One region of the Dethiobacter alkaliphilus AHT 1 genome, then DNA from elsewhere that is predicted to be linked to it. Evidence: riboswitches for the same ligand, from Rfam matches in the RefSeq annotation. Region 1 holds a riboswitch; each other region holds the start of a gene.

Region 1 (8,079 bases):
AAAGACATAGGCCTCATTCGAAGAGCAATAAGCATAGCCGTGGTTTCCAAAACCACAGTTCGCCTCCACCAAAATAGATGTAACACTCGGTCAATGGCCGGGTTTTTTTATTTTGATGCATAAAGGAAGCAGGTAGGCATGCCTCTGCTTCCTAAAGAGCAAAATTATTGTAATATCGCGGATGCGTCTCACTGCATGTTACCTCTTTTTCCAAATGCGAACGTAGTCTATATCAAAATACTGTGGGAAGCGCGTTGTATTATCCGGACTACCGGGCCAATCCCCTCCAATAGCAGTGTTCATATAGAGATAAAGAGGTGTGTCGGGGACATCTTCTGTTATGGAAAACCATTCCTCACCATCAACAAGCCAAACCAATTTGTCTTGATCCCATTCAATGCCAAATGTATGAAAATCCTCGGAAAAATCAGGCCCAACAAAATAACTATTGGGGTTTCTTTGTCGACCATATTTGTCTATATAATGATAGACCATCCAGATCTTGTTAGGTTCATGGCCAAGCATTTCCATAATGTCTATTTCCGGCAGGCTGGTGCGGTTGTCTGCCAGGAGCCAAAGAGCGGGGAATACACCTTGGCCCTTGGGAAGCCGAGCCCGGATTTCAACTTTACCATAGTGAAGGGCGAATTTATTTTTTGTTTCCACAGCACCGGAAGTATAATTGCGGTTCTTGTAGTTTTCTTTCTTGCTGACCAGTTGTAAATAGCCATCATTAACAATGACATTATCATAGCTGTAATACTGCAGCTCATTGTTCTTATCTGATGCCCACTCTACAACATTCCACTTAGTTAGATCTATGCTATCTCCTGTAAATTCGTCATGCCAAACAATTTCCCAATCATCTGTACTAAGGCTGGTATCAAGTTCCGCGGTTACTGTTTTTGACTTTGCGTTCTCGTATTTACCAATTCGTAAAAGGCGGTCAAGTGTTACAATTTCATATCCTTTAGCGTGCAGTCCTTCAATAATTTCGGGAAGAGCCTCCGCAGTGGCTTCGTTACCCGCGATGGAGTGCATTAAGACAATTCCTCCAGGTGTTATATTATCAAGGACGGTTCTGACTAGCGTATCTTTATCTTTTACGCGCCAATCCAAGGTATCAAGGGACCACGTAACAATTTTAAAATCACGTTCTTTAATACTGGTTAGCAAATTATGTGTTATTATTTCTTCCGGCGGACGAAAAAGCACCGGTATTTCACCGATAACTTCCTTAAATGCATCACTGGTTCGATCGATATCCCGGCCTATAAAGTCAGCACTTTTGCCGGTATAGTCATCATGGAAAAAACTGTGGTTTAAAACTAAATGACCGTCATAATAGGCATATCTCACCACATCAGGATTCATCAGGACATTTTCACCAATAAAGAAGAAGTTGCCTTTAACTCCGTAACTATTTAAAATGTTAATGATTTCTGGCGTAACAACTTTATCCGGGCCGTCATCAAAGGTAAGGCTTACCAAACGCTCTTGACCGCGACCCTTGTTGAAATAAATTGTATCAACATATTCAGCAGCTATTGATTCTACCCGTGCTGCACCCGGGTCTGCGAAATTCGGATTCTCAGCTGTTGTTATTAAGGAACCGGAGAAGATAACATAAGTGGTAACCAAGACACAACAAAGTATAATGAGAACAATTGCTTTTCCCATACATTCACCCCTGATTAAGCTAGTTTTGATTCATTTACTTCAACAGGCAACTCATTTAATGTATAAATTTTTCCGCATCTTTCAACTTTATCCCAATGTTGCTTTTTATAAAAGTACTGAATAGTACCTGCTGTGACCCAGAGCAACCCCAGCAGCCTATACGTTATTATTTCCAAGGGGATAAAGGAAAGAATTCTGGCATAATTGGATTTTGAGTATGAGTGACCAAACCTCTTACTGACCAGGAAAGCGACCAGGCTTTGACAAAGAGCCAAAATAAAGTAGATTGTCAGGAGCGTTAATACCAAAGTGTGGCCTGTTTTACTCAAAATCAAAACTAATGGAACTAAAAGGGTGTTAAAGGCTATAAGAGTGCCCAACATAAATCCCTCAATCAGGAAGAATACTGACAAACCAAAGCTAAACTGGCTAAAAAGGCAATGTCCATAAGTTATTATGCAGTCCACAAACGCTTTTTGCCATCGTATTCTTTGCTTAAAGAGATTTCGAAAATTTTCAGGACATTCGGTATAACAAACAGCCTCCGAGACAACCATCATCTTTTTGTCACGCTCTTTTGTATATATCAATCGTTGAATTTTTAGTGTAATATCCATGTCTTCCCCCACAGTATTTCTAAAGCCGTTTAATTCCAGTAGGGTAGACCTTCTAAAGGCACCAAAGGCACCGGCAATGACTGTCATGGCTTTAAACTTAGCCTGCACAAATTTATGCAGATAGAAAGATGTCAGGTACTGCATAATCTGGTATCTGATTATCCCTCTCACTGCAAAATTAGGGCTTGCCTTACCACCTTTAACTCCGGCTCCCTGTACGATGTGGACCATACCACCAGCGGCAATTACACTATCATCGTGGAAGCAAGAATTCATAGCTTGCAATGAGTTGCTGTCGAGAATAGAGTCTGCATCCAGGGTAACAACAATATCGTTATTTGCATAATCAATCCCAGCATTTAAAGCATCTGCTTTACCACCATTTGATTTATCAATAACATAAACGTTTGGATATATTGTAGAGTAATAAAAACCTCTAACCGTCTTGTAGGTGAGTGTCCGGTTTATACTTTCTTCAACTGCTTCCAGCCGTAAAAAGGATTCCAGAATTCCTAAGGTATCATCTGTAGACCCGTCATTGATGATAATAAGCTCATGGTTTTGATAATTTGCTCTAAGGGCTCCCAGAATGCACTGTTTAATTACATGTTGTTCATTGAAAGCAGGAACCAAAATAGTTAAACCCAGTTCGGGCAATTTTTCAGGTAATTCAGTACCCCGCTTATGATTTAATAATGGAATAGTTATGTATAAGATTTGAAACATGACAAAGATTGAGAAGATTACCAATGTAAGTACTAACATAAGGCACCCCCTGTGGCTTTAAATTAAAAAGCTTTTTTAAACACACGCACATAATCTATGTTTGAATCGTGTGATGATAAATATAAGAACTGGCGTGTATCGGGGATGTCTCTTGTGGTAGAAAATGTCTCTTTCCCATCAAATAACCAGACAATTTTTTCCTGGTCCCATTCTATCCCAAAGGTATGGTAGTCAGCTGATAGATTGGAGTGGTTCACACGATGAAAAATGTTAACTTTAGCCGAAATGTTTTCATTTTCTTCTATCAGCCAAGCACTGGGTAATGTTCCCGATTCCGAAAGGCGGGCCCGAATCTCAATCTTGCCATACAGTAAGCTAAAAACACTGCGAAAGCCATTGTCCTGGGGCTTCCATTTATATAAATCAAGCTCTCCTGCGCTAAGCTCATCATGCCAAATTACTGTCCAGTCATCGGTGTCAAGGCTTATATCAAAACCCGCATATACTCCTGCTGCAGTGGCACTGTTAGACGAAAGTGCCTGGTAGATGCTGTTTAGTTGGTTAAGGCCAATAATTAAACTGATTGTAAGTATAGCGACGAGTGGTATCCAACCAAAGCCCCTTTGCATTGCCAATAATCAAACGCCTCCCCCTAACGTTTAGTTATTATATCTATGCGGGGGACAAAGCTATGTTGACATTTATTGTAGAAATAATGTAGATCTGCTAGAACTGAAAATCGACCTTGTTGTTCTTCCTTGATTTTTTGACTTAGGCATAATAAAAAGCCTTCGATGAAGGCTGTACTTATTTATCATTAAAATTTTAGACAATGGCAGGAATGCTTTCTTTTGGCGGAGAATATATAAATACAAAGCCATATTTAGAAAATGCTGTATCGATCCGTGCTGAATTATGCAGCTTACTTCTAGCAAGCCTTCATTAAGGATTACTTTAGTTCTTGGGGGCTGTGATTTCAGGGCTTATATGGACGCTTTGCCCTGGGGGAGCCAGTAGCGTAACCGACCACTTATGGTCGGTTTTTGTGGTTTAAAGCCCCAGTAATTTAGGGATACCGATACTATAAAATGATAATAAATGAAAGGGTGAAAGGATTGGCCGAGCAAAATGAAAGAGTTGTGAAACAGCACTTTGCGTTTTTTGGCCAGGGAAATCTTCCCGACGCTCTCGAGTTGTTTGCAGAGGATGTAGATTTTCAATCTCCTGTTACAAAAAACCCTCCCGAAGAAATATCTTGGGCTAAGCCGCGATATAGTAAAAAAGATGTTGCCTTATTTTTTAAGGAGCTATCTGAAAAAATACAAGTAAAAAAGATGGAAGCAATGTTTTTTACATGCCAAAACGATAGAGTAATTGTGGAAGGAAGAAATGGCGGAGTAGTAAAAGCTACCGGCCGTGGTTATGAGCATGATTGGGTTATGGTGTTTACATTGCAGGACGAAAAAATTTGCCGAGCAAGACACTATTACGATACAGCTGATATTGTAGCCGCTTTCCGTGATTAAGTTAAGTTACTTGAAATCTGACATAAAAGAATAAGAACTTTGCATACAGAATAGGATTAATTAATTAAATATGTAAAAATATATATGAACTGCATGTATATTAATTCTGGCATACTACTCACTTTGCTTCCCACCCGTTTATGGGGGCTGTGATTTCAGGGCTTATATGGACGCTTTGCCCGGGAGGAGCCAGTAGCGTAACCGACCATATATTAAGGTCGGTTATTTTAATTTTATAAAAGGTTAGAACCTACTCATCAGTCATAGATTATTTCCGTGCACAGGAAATTAAAAAAGGAGGAAAAGAAATGATTAAGGTAAGTGTTTTGTACCCAAATTCAGAGGGCAAGAAATTTGACATTGATTATTACTGCAATAATCATATGTCACTGGTAAAGGAAAAGTTGGGGACTGCGCTAAAAGGCGGGGCTGTAGAGGTGGGGTTAAGTGGGGGAGAGCCGGGTGCGCCGGCGCCATTTCTCGCCATGGGTCATATGTATTTCGACTCGATGGAGGAATTTCAAGCAGCTTTTCTGCCTCATGTTGCAACGTTTATGGGTGATCTTCCCAATTACACTGATATCACACCCGTAATTCAGATCAGCGAGGTAAAACTCCAGCAATTTCCTTAATAGATTTGATTCATTGGGAATACACGATAAAAGGAGGAAAAACTATGTATGCAACGTTAGTAATGTTTAATATTGGGCCGGGGATGCAGGAGCAAGCAACAGGGATGGCCGATCAGTTTGCACAGCTTCATGCCACCTTGAAAGGATTTAAAAGCTCAACATTCTTCAGTGATGAAGCCAAAGGCGATTACGGTGCATTTTCTCTCTGGGAAACAAATGAAGATGCCGAAGCGGCCTTGGGTACCGCAGGACCCAAGCTTCAGGAAGCTTTAAAAGACATTGTGCAAGAGCCGCCGACGGTTCGTATTTTTGAAGTGTACCTGCCTAACATGTAGATCAATGAGTCCACATGGAATGAAGGATACTATATCAACTTGTTCCGGCAATAAGTGCTGAAGACTGCATTGGGTTAAATAAGTATTGCTAAAACAGCTTATGCCCCAAAACCTTGGGGCTTTTTCTTTGTCGTATTCAGGAACTTCTCAAGTCTAGGGGGACCGGGAAGTAACGTTTGCTCACTATACCTCATAGGATATATCAGTATTGATATAAAGGAGGTTATATCGTGAGTGCAGAACGTTTTATAAATCCAGGTGACTTGTTTTTGCCTTGGAGCACTCGTAATACGACTAATACTACCAGAGCGCTAGGTAGTGACTTTAGTCAAACTCAATATCCAGTTGCTGAAATGGCGTTTGCCGGTATCAGCCCTGTAACAGTATATCTGGCGTCCTCGGAAAATTTCTCAGAAGCGATTATCGGTACTCCTCTTATGCACCATCCCATCGATGGGCCGTTATTTCTAACTGATCCTAACCGAATAGACCCATTTGTCTTAGCAGCTATCAGGCGATTGGCCCCAACCGGCATGGGTGAAGCTCAAGTAGTATTAATCGGTGAGTTTTCGGATCTTGTGATGCGAGCAATCCAATTCATGGGATTCACTGTACGGAGAATTTTAGGACCGGATGATGTGTTTCACACTGCTCACCGTATTCTAAACGAGTTATGTGTGCCTCAAGATGTGTTTCTCATTTCTACTGATCCCAATCATGGCGGGCATATTACCGGTGCATATTCCGCCCACTCCGGAGTGCCAATATTATTGACTGAGGGGCCAACTTTACCGCGGCATACCCGCATGGCATTAGAGCAGATAAATAACCCACGAGTTTATATTGTTGGTACTACTAATGCCATTCCTCAAAGCGTGATTAATGAGGTGCAAGGCTTGGCTGGTTTTGTAGACGTCATTAGTGCCGATGATATTTTTACCTTGGCCGTAAGATTCAGTCGGTACAGAAGCCCCGTTGCTGAGGTGGGCTGGGATAGAAATGAGCCTGACGGGCATGCGTTTACGTTTGTCCTTCCTCAGCCTTGGCAGTACTTGGTTTCTTCCGCTTCCTTGGCGCATTTGGGAAAACACACGCCGTTTTTGTTTGTAAACAGAGACAGTGTGCCGGAAGCTACTATGCAATATATCATGCAGGTTAACCCGCAAAGTGGTGACAGACCGCCGTTTATGCACGGATTTATTATAGGCAACAAAAATGTAATCAGTATACCCGTTCAAAACGAATTGCATCTGGGATTGTCTGTAGATTTAGAGCACCACATGCCCCATGATTTATAACCACTGACTTCACAAAGACTGCCTGAGGGCAGTCTTTATTTTATCCATATTGTTTTTCGGGGCAGAGAATTTATGTCTCTGCTTAGTAGAATTTTTGGTGCTAATGGTCTGGCAATGGGTGTGGTGTGCGGTGCATGCTTTGCTGCAGAGCAATGCTGGTTTTGCTTGCTTGACAGGATAAAGAGATATGTAATATAATGCGCAAAAAGGAGTTCGATGCGGATTAGTTAAGAAAATCCCATTGCATCTCCATTTAATCAGCATAAATTTAAAATAATTTAATATTATGGAAAGCGTATAATGTTTTTCAGGCAATGGTGCCTCTGAGACTGTTTTTGTCTTAGAGGCGTTTTTCTTTTGGCGGGGGACTAATATGGAAAATATCATCGCTTTGCAGCATGAATGTTGTGTATGCCAGTAGGAAAGCCATATTAAAAATTCAAGGAAGGTGACTATTTTATGTGTGGTATTGCCGGGTGTTTGGGAGTCAATGATATTAGCACTGTGAACAGGATGCTGGATGCCATGCCCCATCGGGGTCCCGATGACCGTGATATCCATACTTTCAATAAGATTGTTTTTGGTCATACCAGGCTTTCCATAGTTGATGTTAAGAAAGGCCGCCAGCCCATCTTGGCTAACGACGGGCAGGCAGGTATAATCTGCAATGGTGAAATTTATAATTTTATGAAAATAAGAGAAAGATTGGGTAATAAATATCATTTTATGACGGATTCCGATTCGGAGGTTATTCTGCATCTGTATCAGGAAAAGGGCCCTGATTGCGTAAAAGAGCTGGATGGGATGTTTGCATTTGCAATCTACAGCAACGATAGTTTTATGCTGGCCCGGGATCCCGTTGGCATTAAACCTCTGTATTACGGGTATGTTCGCGGCAATCTATATTTCGCCTCGGAACTGGGCGCCATGAGCCTGGCCGGCGTGGACGAGGTTCACGAATTTCCTGCCGGAACCTACTATACTCCGGAAAAAGGGTTTGTGCAGTATTATCAGGTGCCGGAGATTCAAGACCATCTACTTACCGATGTGGAAGAAGTGTGCGAAAAGATCAGGGAAAATTTCATCGTCGCCGTCAAAAAAAGGCTGTTAGCCGATAAAGAAATCCACGTCGGTTCTTTCTGCAGCGGCGGCCTGGACAGCAGTCTGGTGGCTGCCATTGCCGCCGAGGAAATTCCGAATCTGCATACCTTTGTTGTAGGCATGAAGGACAAATTCGGTGTAGAAAGCGATGACCTTAAGGCATC
Region 2 (8,079 bases), on a different contig from region 1:
TACAGGAAAAACTGGTTGACTGGATTAATACCGTTCGCGACGCCGATTTAAAAATTGCCATCGTCTCCAACAACACATCCGCCCGGGTAGAAGCCATGTCCTCCCAATTGGGTGTAATTGCCCTGGGCGGCGCTATCAAACCCCGCCGCGGTGCTTTTCGCAGCATTGCCGCCCAATTCAATCTCTACCCCAAGGAAGTGGCGGTGGTGGGAGACCAACTCTTTACTGACATCTTAGGCGGCAACCGCACCGGCATGCATACCATCCTGGTCACTCCCATGAGTACCCATGAATTCATCGGCACTAAAATCGTCCGCCAAATAGAAAAAGTATTTCTCCGTAATTTAAATAACAAAAGCACCTGATTCCAGGTGCTTTTGGTCGTACTATCTTTTTCCCTGCATCATTTGACGCTGCTCCATCTGGCCGCCTCTGGGCTCCGGTACGCGTTCCAGATTCTCGCGGATCCGTGTCTCCATTATTTCCTCACACTGTTCAGCATGCTCTGCAGTGACACGGCCTTCTTCCACCATGAGAGCCATCTGCTCCCGGCGAAAATCTACCACGGAATCTACCAGCTCATCGGCGCTCACGCCTCTGCTCTCGGCAACTCCAATCATGGATTTACCCTCTCTGCGAGCATCCCGCAAAGCCTCTTCATCCATGTCCAGCGCCTCGGCGATATAAGGACGGGTTACGCCCTGGCCCAGCCCCATGCTGCCTTCCTGTGCATTTCTGCCAAAACCTTCACCGGCAAATGCACTTACCGACAGAGCCACCAGCAAGCCCAGCACCAATACTGCCACAACTCCTTTACGCATAACCATTCACCTCCCTTTAATTTTTTTTAAGTACACTTATACTATAGCCAACGAATATGGAGAACCAATGTAGACAATATGGAGATGGTATAGAGATTTGCTCCATTGCGCACACTAACTTTCGAGGTGGTGCCAGTGGATCTTCTGGAAAAAATGAGGGAGGCGTATCAAAGCGCCAAACCAACCCCCGAAAAAAAATTACAGGATGTAATCGTCAACAGGGAGACAGGCGAATACACTTTTATCTGGGAAGAAAAAAATAAGCCTTAGGCTTATTTTTTTTGAATTTCCTGCCATCTGACAGGGAATCCACACATCTATGAAGAAACATTTTTTAGAGGTGATATTCATGAAAATATCAGGCCGAACAAAAATTACCGGGATTTTTGGCGACCCGGTAGAGCATTCCCTGTCTCCCGCCATGCACAACGCCGCCTTTGCCCATCTGGACCTGGACTACGTCTATGTGCCTTTTCACGTCAACACCGATGACATAAAAAGAGCCGTGGGCTCCATCAAAGCACTAAACATCACCGGCGTAAACGTAACCGTGCCCCACAAACAGGATGTAATCCCGTTTCTTGACGAAATAGACAAAACCGCCAGCCGCTGCAGCGCAGTAAATACCATCGTCAACAAAGACGGTATCCTCACCGGCTACAACACCGACGGTACCGGCTTTATCGATTCCCTCAAAGAATACGGCTTCAACCCCAAAGACAAAGAAGTAGTAATCATCGGGGCCGGCGGCTCTGCCCGCGCCATCTGTGCAGCCCTCCTGGAAAACAAGGTCTCCCAAATAACCATCATCAACCGTTCCCTGGAAAATGCAGAACAACTGGCTGAATCCCTTGGGCAGGCCCACACATTCAGCGTCATACCCCTAATTTCCAACTACTCACCGTCCATCTATAGCGCCGACCTGGTGGTAAACACCCTGTCCATCCCCTTTAAACAAGAAGACGGCGACTGGCTCGTTGACCTCTCCAGTGCCGCCGGCGCTCTCTTTTACGACCTGCGTTACGGAAAAATGCCCTCGGATTTCCTCACCTACGCCAAAGAACTAAAAAGCCCCGGCCTGGACGGCCTGGGCATGTTGCTCCACCAGGGAGCAAGAGCCTTTGAACTATTCACCGGCACAAAGGCTCCCACTGACATTATGAAAAAAGCGACTTCTACTTAATTTTACCCGTCACCGGATCATAATCAAAATCCGCAGCACCGGTAACCGGATTCACCGGCATTTCCCGAAAGTATCCGTTTTCCACCAAGCTCTCTAAATCATCGGGATACTTGCCGTTTTCCAGCTGGTAGATCTCCACCGCTTGCTGCATTACCTTCACATTATAGGACAAGACACTGTTTTGCACAGTACCGATATGCTCACTGTACACAGTAATTCCGGTCCCCGAAAGTGTAACCAATATCACCAAAACAATAAATAATTCCGCTAACCTCATGTATAACACCTCACACAGGAAATTTTACCCAAATTCTTTTGTGTTATACATATGCCAACTGAATCTGTAATATTCTTCCTTCAAGAAAAGCACCTGTTTTCAGGTGCTTTCTGTGTTAAAGCTGCATAGTCAAAAATAAGAAACCATAGTAAACCATTAATAGTGAATAGGCCGCAAAAATTACTGATACATAGCCAAACAACCTGCGCCCAACCCTGACCCTCACCAACCAGAGAAATAATAATAACAGCGGCACAATAATCAATTTAACCTTAGGAAAGTAAGCCGTATCCACAATCAAAGCCATCACCGGATTTCCTTCTCTGAAACCTAAACTTAAAGCATGTAGCGTCAGAAAATAGTCCGCCGCATTAAAAAAGGCAACACAAATTAACATCAACCCTATCAGCCTAAATCTGTTATTTTCATCGCATATGTACTGCAACTATCATGCCTCCGGTCTTTTTTATCATTACTATGGAGTACTTGCGGTAAACTTGCCTTCTATTATGTACAACCATGTTTCTTTCTAAAACAAAAAAAGCACCCGCAGGTGCTTTATTCTCTAACTGAAGACTTCCCAAAAGAGCCATGCATAGTAAACCATTAACAAAAAGTAAGCAATAAATATAATCCACACATACACATACAATCTTTTGCCAACCCGCTGCCGGTTCAGCCACAACAAAAGCAGCAACAGCGGCACCAAAACCAGCTTCACCTTGGGAAAATACACCGTATCCACAATCATATCCATAACCGGATTCCCTTCCCGCATCCCCCGACTAAGGGCATACAAAGTCAGAAAGTAATCCGCCACATTAAAAACACCCACACCCAACAGCAATAACCATAAAAGCCTGTCCCGGCCACCTGCTTTTGTTAACCCTCCCATGATATCCCCCCATACATATCTTACCAAACAAATATAAAGGGTAGATAAACAAAGTCTTGCATTGATAGACATCCGACCAAAATAATGCTATCTTAAAGAGCATAGGAGGGAACAATCATGAACGTAGCCATTATTCAGCTGGAAGTAAGTGATGTACATAGCAGAGAAGAGAGATTCAAAAAAGTGGAGCAAATCATGCTCGAGCTTCATGCCGGCAATCCACAGCCGGATCTGATTCTCCTGCCGGAAATATGGGGAAGCGGCTTTTTCAGATTCCAGGATTACGCCGCCCACAGTGAAGAAGCAGAAGGGGAGACCTATTCCTTTTTAGCTCCCTGGGCAGAAAAAATGAACTGCCACATCTTAGGCGGCAGCATTGTAGAACGAGACGGAAACCATTTATATAATACAGCTTTATTCATCGACCCCCATGGAAAACTAATCAGCAAGTACAGAAAAATCCACCTCTTTGGCTATAAATCTGAAGAGAGCAAACTCTTAACCCGCGGCACAACTCCCACAGTTATAAAAACAGACCTGGGCACATTCGGCATCTCCACCTGCTACGACCTTCGTTTCCCCGAACTGTACCGCAAAATGGCAGACCTTGGAGCCCAAGCCTTCCTGGTTACCTCCGCCTGGCCCCTGGCCCGCCTGGAGCACTGGACCCTCTTTAACAGAACCAGAGCCCTGGAGAACCAGTGCTACCTCATTTCCTGCAACTGCTCCGGCCAGATAAAAGAAAACCCCTTCGCCGGCAACAGCATGATGGTAGACCCCTGGGGAACAGTACTACACTCCGCAGGGGAAGAACCTGCCCTATTACATGGCAGTATAGATCTAAGCCATGTCTCAGAAATACGAGATAGTTTCCCAGCTTTTAACGATCGCGTTTTATTGTAACATAGCCTACAGTAATAAAGCCCGCCAAAAGGCGGGCTTTATTACTGTACTTTATTCTTCATCACAGCAATCAAAAGCAAAATTATCACACGGTTCAGATTGGACAAAGTTCTCATTGTTATTGGCGCTATCTAAAGCGTCTTTTAACAACTCCATGTACTCACGGCTTGCTTCCTCATTTGCTAATGCCTCATTTGCCAAATTGATCAAAGCTCCAATGGAAATATAATCACTGTTAGGTAAGACTCCAGGGGCATAAACCAATGCATTTCCTTCTACCCCTTGCCATAATACATTGAGCCGCATAGCAGCTAACTGAGCGGAAAGCATATACTGCATATTTTCTGCATTGGCACCACGTAACCAGCTGCGGAAATCGTCGTGGTCTTCTGGAACAAAAGTATCGCCAGTTGCATCCTTTAGATTCAGGGCGGTAAGAGCTGCTATTGATTCATCGATATCATCCTCAAAAATCCGCTGTCCGTTTCTGTTGCCCCAGAATCCCATGGTGTATCCGCCGCCTTCACCCAGGCAGAGGTTACCGAACTCAACTTCTACATCAAGTCCATCAACATCGGAGCCCACGGTAACCGTATATTCAGTAGGGGTTGTCGATCTCCAGTTACCTGTTGTAGACTCGCACTCTACAATTCTAAAGGTGGTACCATAAATTATATTTTCAATCTCATATGGTGTTTCTACGCAACCGTAGAAAACGTCACCGATGTAAATCTTTACTTTCCAGTCTTCGATTATAGCCTCACCGTTATCAAACTCTCCGTTGGCATTGGCATCATAGAATTTAATAATTGAAAGTTTGCCAAGCTTTGGCTCTTCTTCTTCGTCTCCGGAGCTGTTACTAATGGTCAGGACCCCAGAGGCTGTATAAACCCAGTGCCAGTAGCCAATCTCAGAGCCAGTTAGGTCTGCATTTTCCGAGCCCTGCCAGAAGGGATTATCCAGTGTTCCCGATCCGCCACCAGGGCCTTGGGCATCAACTTCCCAGTAAACTGTTGGTCTCTCATCAGCAAATGTAAGTACAGCAGACGTTGCTAATGCACCAGTGTCCCGGTATACATCAAAATGTAGGACTCTGGAACGGTGATCCCTGTTAGAGGTTGTAGTCGTTTCCCCGTCATCGTATGTTACTACCAGTGTAGCTGTAGGCTCTGTTTCCGCGAAGACCATCGGCATTGTCATGGCTACCAACATAGCCAGTGTAAGCAGAATAACTAACACTTTTGTTTTCATAAGGCTTTTCATTAGTTTTACCTCCTTTTTTTTTCAATGAAATTAAACACAAAAAGAACCTAAACTACGTCTTTCCTCTCATCACCCCCGAATGTGATGCAAAGATGGCTGGTTTAGGCTCTAATTGTGCAAATATTCTACTGTGATGTTGGCATGAGCAGAACCCGTTCTGAGCACAAAAAAAACCGGCCTGCCATAGCCGGTTGCGCCGCCAGCTCTCAACCTCTCAAGGCGCCCGATTTGTAAGAGGTTGGTCATTGCTTCTATGGTTGATTAGATTATAGCAGGATAGCAGAGGGATAGGAAGAAAAAAGTTTCCACATATTTACACACGATTTAACAAAGAAATACTATGTTTTTATAATGTTTCTTTGACTAATGTAGAATGGACTTCATGAAAGTCGAAGAGTCGGTTAATTTGCTATGCATATTTGAGATTCTGCTATGATTAGCTACTAATCCAATATGCTTACTAGAATTAGCGAAAATGTTACCATTTTGAAATTATTTTTAAACTTTGTTTTTACATCATTCGACCGCATCTTTTCCTTTTATTACGCATAATTTTTCCGATAACAACATTTACTTATAAATTTCCATCAAATAACGTGTTTTTTACTTCAGATTTTCCTCATTCTTCTTGCTTAAAGGGGCCTTTTTTCAAATGTCGAATTAATTGACACCTGAACTTATTAGATAGTAAGATAGAAAACACAAAGCATGTTAATAATTTCCATGGAAAGCGAGTTCGGAGGCATTGTATGAGAGCGATTTCAGGTAGTTTTCATCGGATAGATAAAAACTACTTGCTAAACAGTAAGGGGAAAATCAACTTTCATCCCGGGTTTAGTACCACATTTGGTCTCTTTAGGGCTATTTCCCTGCTCCTGACTTCAATTGTATTTATGCTGGCCCCGGGCCAGAGGCTGCTGTTTGATAAACTGGGATTTCTTCTGTTTTTAGTAATCTCGTCGTTTATCTTTGTTTATCTATATAACCGAGCAATCAAACGCAGTGACAACCTGGCCGTTTATGTTTTGGCCGAATCTGTTATCCTGGCTATCATCGTTGCCTTGACAGGTGGCTTGGATAGTCCCTTCATATGGTATGCGCTAAATCCCGTTATGATCGCCTCTGCATACCTACCATTCTTCATGCCCTGGACTTTAATGTCTGTCTATCTTTTATTTTCGATCCTTGAAGATCTCTACTTTGAGGGCGCAAATTTTAGTCTTTTGGGCTTCTTCTCCAATTATCTCGGCCTTATTTCAGCCCTTTTCCTAATGGCTCTTGCCTTTCAGATTTTTTCCGGCATTTATCGTGTCTTGGCGGTCCAGTCCCAGGCATTGGAAGAACAACAGGAGAAGCTCACGGAAGCTTATAACAGTTTAGAAAAGAATCATCAGCGTTCAAAGTCCTTAAGCGATTTCCAACGCGAGGCCGTCGCCTGTAAAAACACAAGTGATGTTTACAGAAAGCTTGTAGAATACGCCGAAGACGTATTTCCTCTTCAGAAAGCGGCTGTACTGGTGCTGGATTCCCCCACACCGTTTCTAAATCCTACTCACCAGATTCTTTTTACAGTGGTACCCCCCGACATCCCTCATAATTTTATTAGTGAGGAACTTAATCTTGCTGAATTGGCAAGGCGATGGAGTGAACCAGGTAAAGATGAAGTGGCAATATCTGAAGACAATTCCTGGTTATCACTGCCACTTAGGCTAAATGATTATAGTATCATGGCTATCTTTGTAGGGTGGCTACCTCCTGGCAAAAGCTTTGCCAATTTTCAGTCTGAACTGAACTTTTTTATTAACTTCGCTCAACAAACCGTTTGTAATATCTTCAATCTGAAGCGAACGGAGCAAACAATGCAGCGTATGACCGCATTGTATGAAGCGGTGGAAACAATCTCCAGCCGTGATGACATAAAAGAAGTAATTGATCTTTTTGCCGCCTACGCCCGCGCCCTTACCGGCAATAAAAAAGTAATATTTTGGTTGGATAAGACATCTGTTAAAGAAGACAGCTCATTAAACAATCGTATCTACACGGTTAAAGGAGAGAAGGATGTTCTTCCCGAGAGCTACTGGTACGAACCTTTGATAGCAGCGTGGTCACGGATTCAAAAAACTCCCCACTCAGTAGAACATCTGGTTTATGATTCACAGGGTAAGCCGGTGGCACGTCTGCTCTGTATGCCCGTTAAGTCACGTTCCCACTGTTTTGGCTTACTGGCTGCATTGCAGCCAAAGGATGCCTTTAACACGGAAGAAGTTATGCAAACCCTTTCCTTTATGGCTAATCTGGCAGCAGTGGCCATTGAGCGTAACATAGCCGAGTTGTTTTCCGATAAGATGCTTTTGCTGGAAGAGCAAAACAGAATCGCCAATGAGATCCACGACAGTGTTTCTCAGAATCTTTTTAGTGTGGTTTACGGCGCTGAGGCCATTATCAGGCAGGGCGATACCTTGTCCCCTAACGAGAAAAAACAGATTCTTCAGGCTATTCGCGATGTTACGGCAAAGACAGCAAAAGAGCTGCGCTTGCTTATTTACAGGCTGAGCCCACGTCATCGTGGCGACCATACATTTGTCAGTGAACTGGAAAAACAATTAAACGGCTTGGCGGAATTGAATCAGATAGATATAGATTTTAATATCAGTGGGAAGGAAGAATACCTAAACGCTGCCATCCGTCGTGCATTTTATCGCATTGTTAAAGAGGCAACCAATAATGCCATTCGCCA
Region 3 (8,079 bases), on a different contig from region 1:
TGCAGTGGGGCCGGGAGAGGCTACGCTGGTTGTTGAATTTGAGAATGACGGTAAAATGACTCGTTATGAGGTGCCTTTTGTAGTAGCAGATGAGGAGGCCGATCTGACCCATACTGCAGCAGTAAGTACGGCAGTGAACGGCAATCTTGCCACAAGTATCGTGGGGGTGGATGATGTTGAGGCGCTTATTGCTGGGGTGACTGCAAAAGAACATGTGGTATCCGAGCAGTACCCTTATACTTATTTTGACTCTCTGCTTGCTCTGAGGCCGGAACTTACTGCTGAAGAGGAAGGGGTGGTGACAGAAGGAGAGTTGGTGGTTCCTGGTGTATTGCTGGAAACTCTGTTTGAAGATACCTGGGGTAAACTGGGTTATCATAACCATTTGGCAGAGTTAACTTTCAGCCGGGAAGCGCTGTCGGCAATGGTGCAGGCAGCAGGAACTGAAGGCGACGTGAGTTTGGTTGCCGCAAGAGTGGATGCGGATACGCTAAAGGAAGCGCAGCGGGAGACGGCAGGCAACCGTCCCGTCTATGAGTTTGCAGTCTATAGCGGAGACGCTGAAGTTGTGCCGGGTAGAGTAGATGTTTCTATTCCTTACTCTCTAAAAGCCGGCGAAGTGGCGGAAGGGCTGGCATTATACCGGTTGGATGAAGAGGGTAGGTTGACAGAAATTGAGCATGAGTATGATGTTGATCGGGAACGGATTTTCTTTAGTACAGACTACTATGCCTGCTTTGTGATATGGTATGAAGATTTTCCTCTGGAGCCTGTGGTAGAAAGGCTGTTTGGAGCCAACCGCTTTACAACTGCTGTAGAAGTGAGCCAGAACGGCTGGCAGGACGGTTCTGATGCCGTAATCCTGGCTCGGGGTGATGACTATGCCGATGCTCTGGCAGGGGTGCCCCTGGCCTACCATTTAGATGCTCCCATCCTGCTGTCCCGCACCGACCGCCTGGAGAGTGTTACCACTGACGAGATACAGCGTCTGGACGCTTCCCGCGTTATTATCCTGGGCGGTACAGGGGCGATATCTGCAGCAGTTGAACAGGAATTAGCAGCCCTGGTTCCGGATGTGGACCGTATCGCCGGCCCGAACCGTTTTGCCACCGCAGCCCTGATTGCGGCAGAGATGGCAGAGGAAGGAGCAGTTTTTGATACCACTATGGTGGCGGTGGGCACCAACTTTGCTGATGCCCTGTCCGCCAGCTCTTATGCCGCTGTGAATGGGTACCCCATTCTGCTTACCCGTAACGACAGACTCCCTTCAGCGACAGAAGAAGTGTTAAATGAGTTGGCTATCAACGAAACCTTTGTCATCGGTGGTGATGCGGCGGTGGGAAGCGCTGTTTTCAGCCAGCTTCCAAACCCGAAGCGCATCTACGGCAGCAACCGCTACGAAACCTCCATCGCTTTGGCAGAAAAATTCCTTCCGCCGGGTACCGGTCATGTATATATGGCCACAGGACTGGACTTTCCCGATGCCATTGCCGGTGGGGGGCTGGCGGCAAAGAATAACAGTGGTGTCCTTTTAGTACGGGGGATCAGCAGTGAGCCCAACACAGTGCTGCAAGAATTCATAGCTGATTGTGGCATAACCTCGGTTACTATTTTTGGCGGCAGTGCAGCTGTGGGTGAAAGCATTGAAGACTGGTTGAAGGATAATCTTTAAGAAGAAGTAAGATTCTAAGAAAAGGGAGACCCTGCGCTATCTGAGGCAGATCTCCCTTTTTGTTGGATTTTTTTCTTAACGTAGCAGCAATTTTTGGCTCCGTGTACAAAAATAAGCACCCATGGGTGCTTATTTTTATTGGGGCGCGATAAACATTTGTGTCCAGTAGTGGCGTAAGTTGCTGGGGTCATTTGCATTGTAATAATATCCGATGCCGATGTGAGTCAGGTTGGGGTTTAGGATGTTTGCCCGGTGGCCTGGACTGTTCATCCAGGCATTAACAAGGGTCTGGGGTGAAAGAAAACCTGCTGCCAGATTTTCTGCTGCCCTGGTGTATGAAATTCCGTAATGGCTCATCATGTCAAAGGGGCTACCGTAGATGGGTGAGTTGTGGTCAAAGTACTGGTTGTCGTACATATCCTTAGACTTTATCTCTGCCACTTCAGAAAGCTCTGCGTGGTATTGTAGCGGGGCTAGTCCATGTTTTTCCCGTTCAAGATTTGTTAGGTCAAACACTCTTTGAATTCGCTCTGGAAGCGGAGGGTTTAGCGCCGAGGCAAGTAAATTTACAGCGTTTGCGGAGACGGCTTTCTCACCGCCAAGTATGGTAAACTTTGTGATTCCGGTATCGTTTACAATGGTTTGAATGGATTGAGGAATCTGTTCCGGTTGGACAAGGAGAATAGCAGTATGTTCTTTTGCTGCCAAAGCTGAGCCAGTTAGTGCGTCTGCAAAGTTCAGTGCCGTGGCTATATAAGCTTTATCGGTTGATATGTCTAAAGTCTGAAATATTTGTTCTACAGTCTCAAATCGGCTGCTTCCGGCAATTCTTTGGGGTTCCGGCAGGCTGGAGAGGACACTGTTGCTGATAACACGAGATCCGCCGATAACGATAGTGTTGCTGATTCCTGTGAGAGCGCTTTGAGTAGCAGAAGGAAGACTGTCTGTTGTAGATAGCAGGATGGGATATCCGTTAATGGCTGCATAGGAGGCGATGGAGAGAGCATCGGGAAAATCCTGTCCGTAAGCAATAATGGCTGTGTTGCTGGAAGGCATATTTTCTGCTATCAGCTGAGCAGTTTCATAACGGTTTGTCCCACCTATGCGCTCAACTGTAAGGCCCATGTTTGTTAATTGGTCTTCAACTGCTTGTGAGACTGCTGCATACCCACCCAATATTATAGCTTTTTTGGCACCAAGCCGGTCTACTTCTGCAGCTGTCAATGGATTTAAGGAGTTAGGCTGGGTCAGCAGGATCGGAGCATCGTGTTGGTAGGCCAGTGGAGTGCCGGCCAGAGCATCAGGAAAATCATCCCCGCGGGCAATTAAAACCGTGTGAGCGGCATCCCAGCCGCTGCGGGATATCTCAACGGCCGTTTCATAACGGTTAGAGCCATACAGCCTGTGTGTGGCTGCCTCAGTGATGGTGGCAGTAAAGAAAATAAATAAAAAGGTCAACAGTACACAAATTTTTGCGGAATGCATTTTCATAATTATTCCCCCCCCAGTGAATTACCAGGGTGTAGGAAGCAATAAAAAAACCTGCACAGGTGCAGGTTGTTCCTACCCCGGCGACCCGGCTGCCATAGCAATGCTTTAGGCCCGTGGCTTTGCGTCCCCGTCTTTCGACGGGTTTGCCTTTATCAAGGATTGTTTATATTTACCATTATAATGTAATTAGGAGTCTTTGACAATAACTTTTTTTTATTTTGACAGCAATTTAAAACCAGAGGTTTAACGAAAAGTGACGGTTCGATAAGAGGAACTGTAACTTATATTGGCGAAATAATATATTTTAGCCTGACAAAAGAATAAGGAGTGCCGTATGAAAATAATAAAAAGATTAATAAGTACTTTAGTAATCATATCGTTAATCACCATCTATTTGCCCGTCCAGCTATTTGCTGGCAGAGTTGATGTTGGTGTGACTTCACAAAAAATTAGTGCTCAGGTGACCGATTCACTTAAGGCTGATGAGTTTGTTGATGTTTTAATAATACTCAATGAACAAGCTGATACAAAGAAAGCAGCAGCCGACGTGCGAAAAGCAGTTCCTGCCGGTATGCCCGAAAAAGCAATAAAGAAAGCCGCAAGGGTTTCTGTAGTTAATACCTTAAAGAAAAATGCAGAAGTTACTCAAAAAAGCTTAATAAACTTATTATCAGAAGAACAGGAAAAAGGAAATGTTAAAGAATTTCGTGAGTACTACATTGTTAACCTTATTTATGCAAAGGTAAATAGGGTCGCTCTCGATGTTATAGCACAACATGCGGATGTAGGAAATATTCTGCCCAATAATGAATTTCAGGTACATAATACAAATATAGAAAGTATAAATAGTTTTTCACCATCTGGAGTTTATGGTGTTAAATGGAATTTAGAGAGAATTAATGCGCCCCTTGTGTGGAATCAATATGGAATAACCGGGGATGGTGTGGTGATAGGTATAATTGATACTGGTGTTGATTGGCACCATGAGGCTCTCAGAGAAAAATGGCGGGGCTATGATGGTGGAAGCATTGATCCTGATTTTAATTGGTTTGATGCGGTTAATCAACACGCTCTTCCAATTGATCTTAATAACCATGGAACACATGTAACCGGTACAATTTTAGGTTCAGTAGAAGAGATGCAAGGTTATTTTGGTGTGGCTCCCGAAGCTAAGTGGATTGCAGCAAATGCTTTTGGATCCGACGGAACAGCTAAGTCCTCTGATATTTTAGCAGCAGCTCAATATATGTTAGCTCCTACAGATATTAATGGTGTGGCTCATCCTGACAAAGCTCCTGATGTGATAAATAATTCCTGGGGCGGTAATGTGCCCGGAGAGAATGATGAATGGTTTAGGCCAATGGTTCAGGCTTGGAGAGATGCGCAGATACTCCCCGTTTTTGCCGCCGGGAACTTAGGAACATATGGTTCGGGCTCTATTTCACACCCTGCAAATTATCCGGAAAGTTTTTCTGTTGCCGCTACGGATAACAATGATTACTTGGCAATGTTTTCCAGCAGGGGGCCATCTCCTTACTTCGATAATATAAAGCCTGACATATCGGCTCCAGGAGTACAAATACTTTCTTCTATTACCGGAGGTGAATATGGTTATTCCAGCGGTACTTCGATGGCCGCTCCGCATGTTGCCGGGGTAGCCGCATTATTACTGGAAGCAAAGCCGGAGTTAACCATTGAACAACTAGAAGAAGTAATAAAAGACACATCCAGGCCATTAGAAGATCAAGAGTTCACAGGCTCTCCTAATTTTGGTTATGGATATGGCCTGATAGATGCTTTTGCAGCAGTTAGTCATGTGCTAAACGGTAGTTCTGATGTACCTGTATCCGGTGTGACGATAAATTATAATGCTTTGAATTTTAAGCTAGGTGAAAACGGCACACAACTTACGGCAAAAGTAGAGCCGAGTAACGCTTCAGAGCAAGGCGTTGTCTGGAAAAGCAGCAATGAAAGTGTTGCAAAAGTAATAGATGGATTTGTTTATCCTGTGGATCCGGGTATGGCTACTATTGAGGCCATTACGGTAGACGGTTCGTATGTGTCAGAAACTAATGTTAGGGTTACACACGTTAACAGGATTTTTGGTTTTGACAGGTATTCTACTGCAACTACCATTAGTGAATCAGGTTGGACACAAAGCCAGACGGTGGTTTTGGCCAGAGGTGATCAATATGCAGATGCTCTGGCTGGGGTACCATTAGCTTATCAGCTTGATGCACCTATTCTCCTAACCAGGCCTCATAGTTTGCCCACTGCTACTAAAAGAGAAATTGGCAGGTTACAACCGGAGAGAGTAATTATTCTAGGTGGTACCGGTGCGATATCAGAGGCAGTAGAAGATGAGTTAATTAAAATGGGGCTTGAGGCAGATCGTATTGCCGGTAAAAATCGTTTTGATACAGCAGCTTCTATTGCACAGCGAATAGCACCTTATGGGCTAGAAACAGCAATTGTTGCTACAGGATTTAACTTTCCCGATGCCCTCGCTGTAGCTTCTTATGCTGCCAGGGAAGGGTATCCTATAGTCCTTACAAGGGATGATGTGCTACCTGAAGAGTCCAGCAAATTATTTGATATGCTCGGCGTTAAGGAAACTATTGTTGTTGGCGGCACTAATGTTATTTCTGACGCTGTTTTAGATGACTTGCCTGGTCCTAAGCGTTTGGCTGGAAGAGACCGCTTTAGTACTGCTGTGGACGTTGCAGATTACTTTGCTCCAGATATGAAAGAGGTGTTTATCGCTACAGGTGGTGATTATGCTGATGCCATAACCGGGGCGGTCTTGGCTGCCAGAAATGAAGCAGGGATTTTGCTGGTGAGAAAAGATGCCGTGCCGGATATTGTCAGGAAATTCATTACAGATAACCAAGCATATTGGGTTACGGTCCTTGGGGGTTCCGCTGCCGTTAATTCTGAGCTAGACGCAGAGTTCTGGCAGATGATTTATTATAGCGGTAATTAACTTATTTTCAAAAACCTCCTATGGTGAGTTGCGACTGCCATAGGAGGTTTTTTGCTGCTTAGAGCTCTTAAAGTCAGACATAGGAATGTATGATAGTATTGATGTGCTGGGTGATTGGATTTATTACTTGGAACAGGGGAGCGCCAACATTTATCGCAAACCCATTAACAATGGCAACTGGGAATTAATCACCATTGAATAGTTTAGGCTAATTATCAGTAGAGAAGAAGCCTCTTGACAGGGGAGGCTTTTTAGAGTATTATATGAATGAATAAAAAATTATTCATTCAGGAGGATGGGTGATGAAGGTAGATAAAGCTGATATCTTTGTAAATGCTAGGGAGCTGTTTGCGGCTAAGGGATTTAAGGATACCAGTATTTCTGATATTACCAAGAAGACGGGTATTGCGGTGGGTAGTTTTTATAAGTTTTACGGGGCTAAGGAAGAAGTTTTTCTGGATGTGTTTATGGCAGAAAGTGAGCAGTTGAAGAAGGAAATTATGGCTGAAGTTGACCTGGACGATGAACCGGTTGCTGTGATAAAGGAAGCCACGGCAAAAATGTTTGTGGCCATCAGGGAAAACCCTATTTTGCGGGAATGGTACAGCAGGGATGTTTACGCTAAATTGGAGAAATATATTTATGAACAGGATGGGGCTGATAAGTGGGAAGATGAATACTCCTATAACCTGTTTACCGGCATCATAAAAAAATGGCAGCAAGAGGGGAAATTCAGAAATGATATTGACAGCGACATGATTTTAGCCATCTTTAACACATTTCAATATATTGATATGCATAAAGAGGAAATCGGCAGTCAGTATTTTCCCCAGCTGATGGAGCATATGGTGGAGTTTATTGTAAAAGGGCTGCAGGAGAAGAACTGATTTTTTTAAAATAAAATGAATGAACTAAAATATATTCATTCAGGAGGAGATAAGGATAAATGGAAAAGAATGTTACTATGGAAAATCTGTCGTCGGGTAATGTTGAGGCTGACAGTGCCAGGGCGGAGTTTCTTACTCTTCCCCTGGGCAGGCTGATGCTAAAAAATGCACTGCCAGCGGTGGCTTCCATGTTGTTTATGGCTTTATATCAGGCTGTGGACGCCATGTTGGTGGGAAGGCGCCTGGGGCCGGAAGCGTTGGCGTCGGTGAATATTCTCTATCCCATTCTAGCTGTCTTTGTTGGCTTGGCGGTGATGATCGGGGTGGGAGGCAATGCACGTATAGCGGTCTTGTTGGGGTCCGGAGAAACTAAGCAGGCCCGCAGGACACTGGGCCTGATAGTGGCTTTGGGGGTAGGATTAGGTCTGACGGGTAGCGTAGTAGTGGCTGTTTTTTTTCCACAGATTCTGGCTGTGCTGGGTACGTCCGGTAGTCTGGGTATTTTTGCAGGAGAGTATTTGAGGACCATGTATCCTTTTGCTACCATGATGATTTTGTTTTTTATCCTGGAGCAGTCTGTGCGCAATGACGGGCAAGCCGGGTTGGCAGCTATGGTCATGGCGGGGATGGCTCTTTTGAATATAGCTCTGGATTATTTATTTCTCTTTGTGCTGAATCTGGGAATTGGCGGTGCCGCTTTGGCTACAGGAATATCACAGAGTTTGGGTGCTTTAATATTTGTATGTTACTTCTGGCGAAAAACTTTACTGCGGCAAGACGGGTTGTGCTTTGCTACTCCCGGCGGCGGGGTGCCTGTACTGCTCTCAATAGCTGCCAACGGATCATCGGAGCTTTTCAACAGTCTGGCGGTGGGAGTGACCACGTTTCTTTTCAACCGGATAATCCTTAGTTATGTAGGCGCTATGGGCGTGGCTGCTTTTTCTGTAACCCAGTATCTGCTGGCAGTGGGGATGATGGTTTTTATGGGGCTGGGAAATGGTGCACAGCCCATACTAAGCTATAATCATGGGGCTGGTCTGACAGAG

The links. Region 1 has a riboswitch for cyclic di-GMP ahead of DEALDRAFT_RS05955 (EthD family reductase). Riboswitches for the same ligand answer to the same signal wherever they lie in the genome.
Region 2: it holds a riboswitch for cyclic di-GMP, as region 1 does, so the genes downstream of both, DEALDRAFT_RS15835 (hypothetical protein) here and DEALDRAFT_RS05955 (EthD family reductase) in region 1, are expected to answer to the same signal.
Region 3: it holds a riboswitch for cyclic di-GMP, as region 1 does, so the genes downstream of both, DEALDRAFT_RS07790 (cell wall-binding repeat-containing protein) here and DEALDRAFT_RS05955 (EthD family reductase) in region 1, are expected to answer to the same signal.

What each region holds. Positions count from the first base shown of each region.
Region 1 covers NZ_ACJM01000005.1:84,452-92,530, forward strand. Annotated here, with positions in the region: gene DEALDRAFT_RS05925 (hypothetical protein) at 1-77, shown strand, start outside; gene DEALDRAFT_RS15920 (polysaccharide deacetylase family protein) at 199-1,680, opposite strand; gene DEALDRAFT_RS05940 (glycosyltransferase family 2 protein) at 1,695-3,062, opposite strand; gene DEALDRAFT_RS05945 (glycoside hydrolase family 16 protein) at 3,086-3,652, opposite strand; cyclic di-GMP riboswitch class II at 3,978-4,060, shown strand; gene DEALDRAFT_RS05950 (nuclear transport factor 2 family protein) at 4,139-4,549, shown strand; cyclic di-GMP riboswitch class II at 4,683-4,765, shown strand; gene DEALDRAFT_RS05955 (EthD family reductase) at 4,858-5,181, shown strand; gene DEALDRAFT_RS05960 (antibiotic biosynthesis monooxygenase family protein) at 5,226-5,516, shown strand; gene DEALDRAFT_RS05965 (cell wall-binding repeat-containing protein) at 5,747-6,814, shown strand; gene asnB (asparagine synthase B) at 7,274-8,079, shown strand, end outside.
Region 2 covers NZ_ACJM01000003.1:179,916-187,994, reverse strand. Annotated here, with positions in the region: gene DEALDRAFT_RS04245 (YqeG family HAD IIIA-type phosphatase) at 1-365, shown strand, start outside; gene DEALDRAFT_RS04240 (hypothetical protein) at 387-821, opposite strand; gene DEALDRAFT_RS17385 (hypothetical protein) at 957-1,091, shown strand; gene aroE (shikimate dehydrogenase) at 1,171-2,004, shown strand; gene DEALDRAFT_RS15840 (type II secretion system protein) at 1,997-2,281, opposite strand; gene DEALDRAFT_RS04225 (DUF5658 family protein) at 2,397-2,726, opposite strand; gene DEALDRAFT_RS04220 (DUF5658 family protein) at 2,847-3,176, opposite strand; gene DEALDRAFT_RS04215 (carbon-nitrogen family hydrolase) at 3,294-4,079, shown strand; gene DEALDRAFT_RS15835 (hypothetical protein) at 4,131-5,342, opposite strand; cyclic di-GMP riboswitch class II at 5,519-5,604, opposite strand; gene DEALDRAFT_RS04205 (GAF domain-containing sensor histidine kinase) at 6,092-8,079, shown strand, end outside.
Region 3 covers NZ_ACJM01000007.1:35,240-43,318, reverse strand. Annotated here, with positions in the region: gene DEALDRAFT_RS15985 (leucine-rich repeat protein) at 1-1,672, shown strand, start outside; gene DEALDRAFT_RS07790 (cell wall-binding repeat-containing protein) at 1,808-3,163, opposite strand; cyclic di-GMP riboswitch class I at 3,240-3,321, opposite strand; gene DEALDRAFT_RS15980 (S8 family serine peptidase) at 3,498-6,146, shown strand; gene DEALDRAFT_RS07780 (TetR/AcrR family transcriptional regulator) at 6,449-7,033, shown strand; gene DEALDRAFT_RS07775 (MATE family efflux transporter) at 7,093-8,079, shown strand, end outside.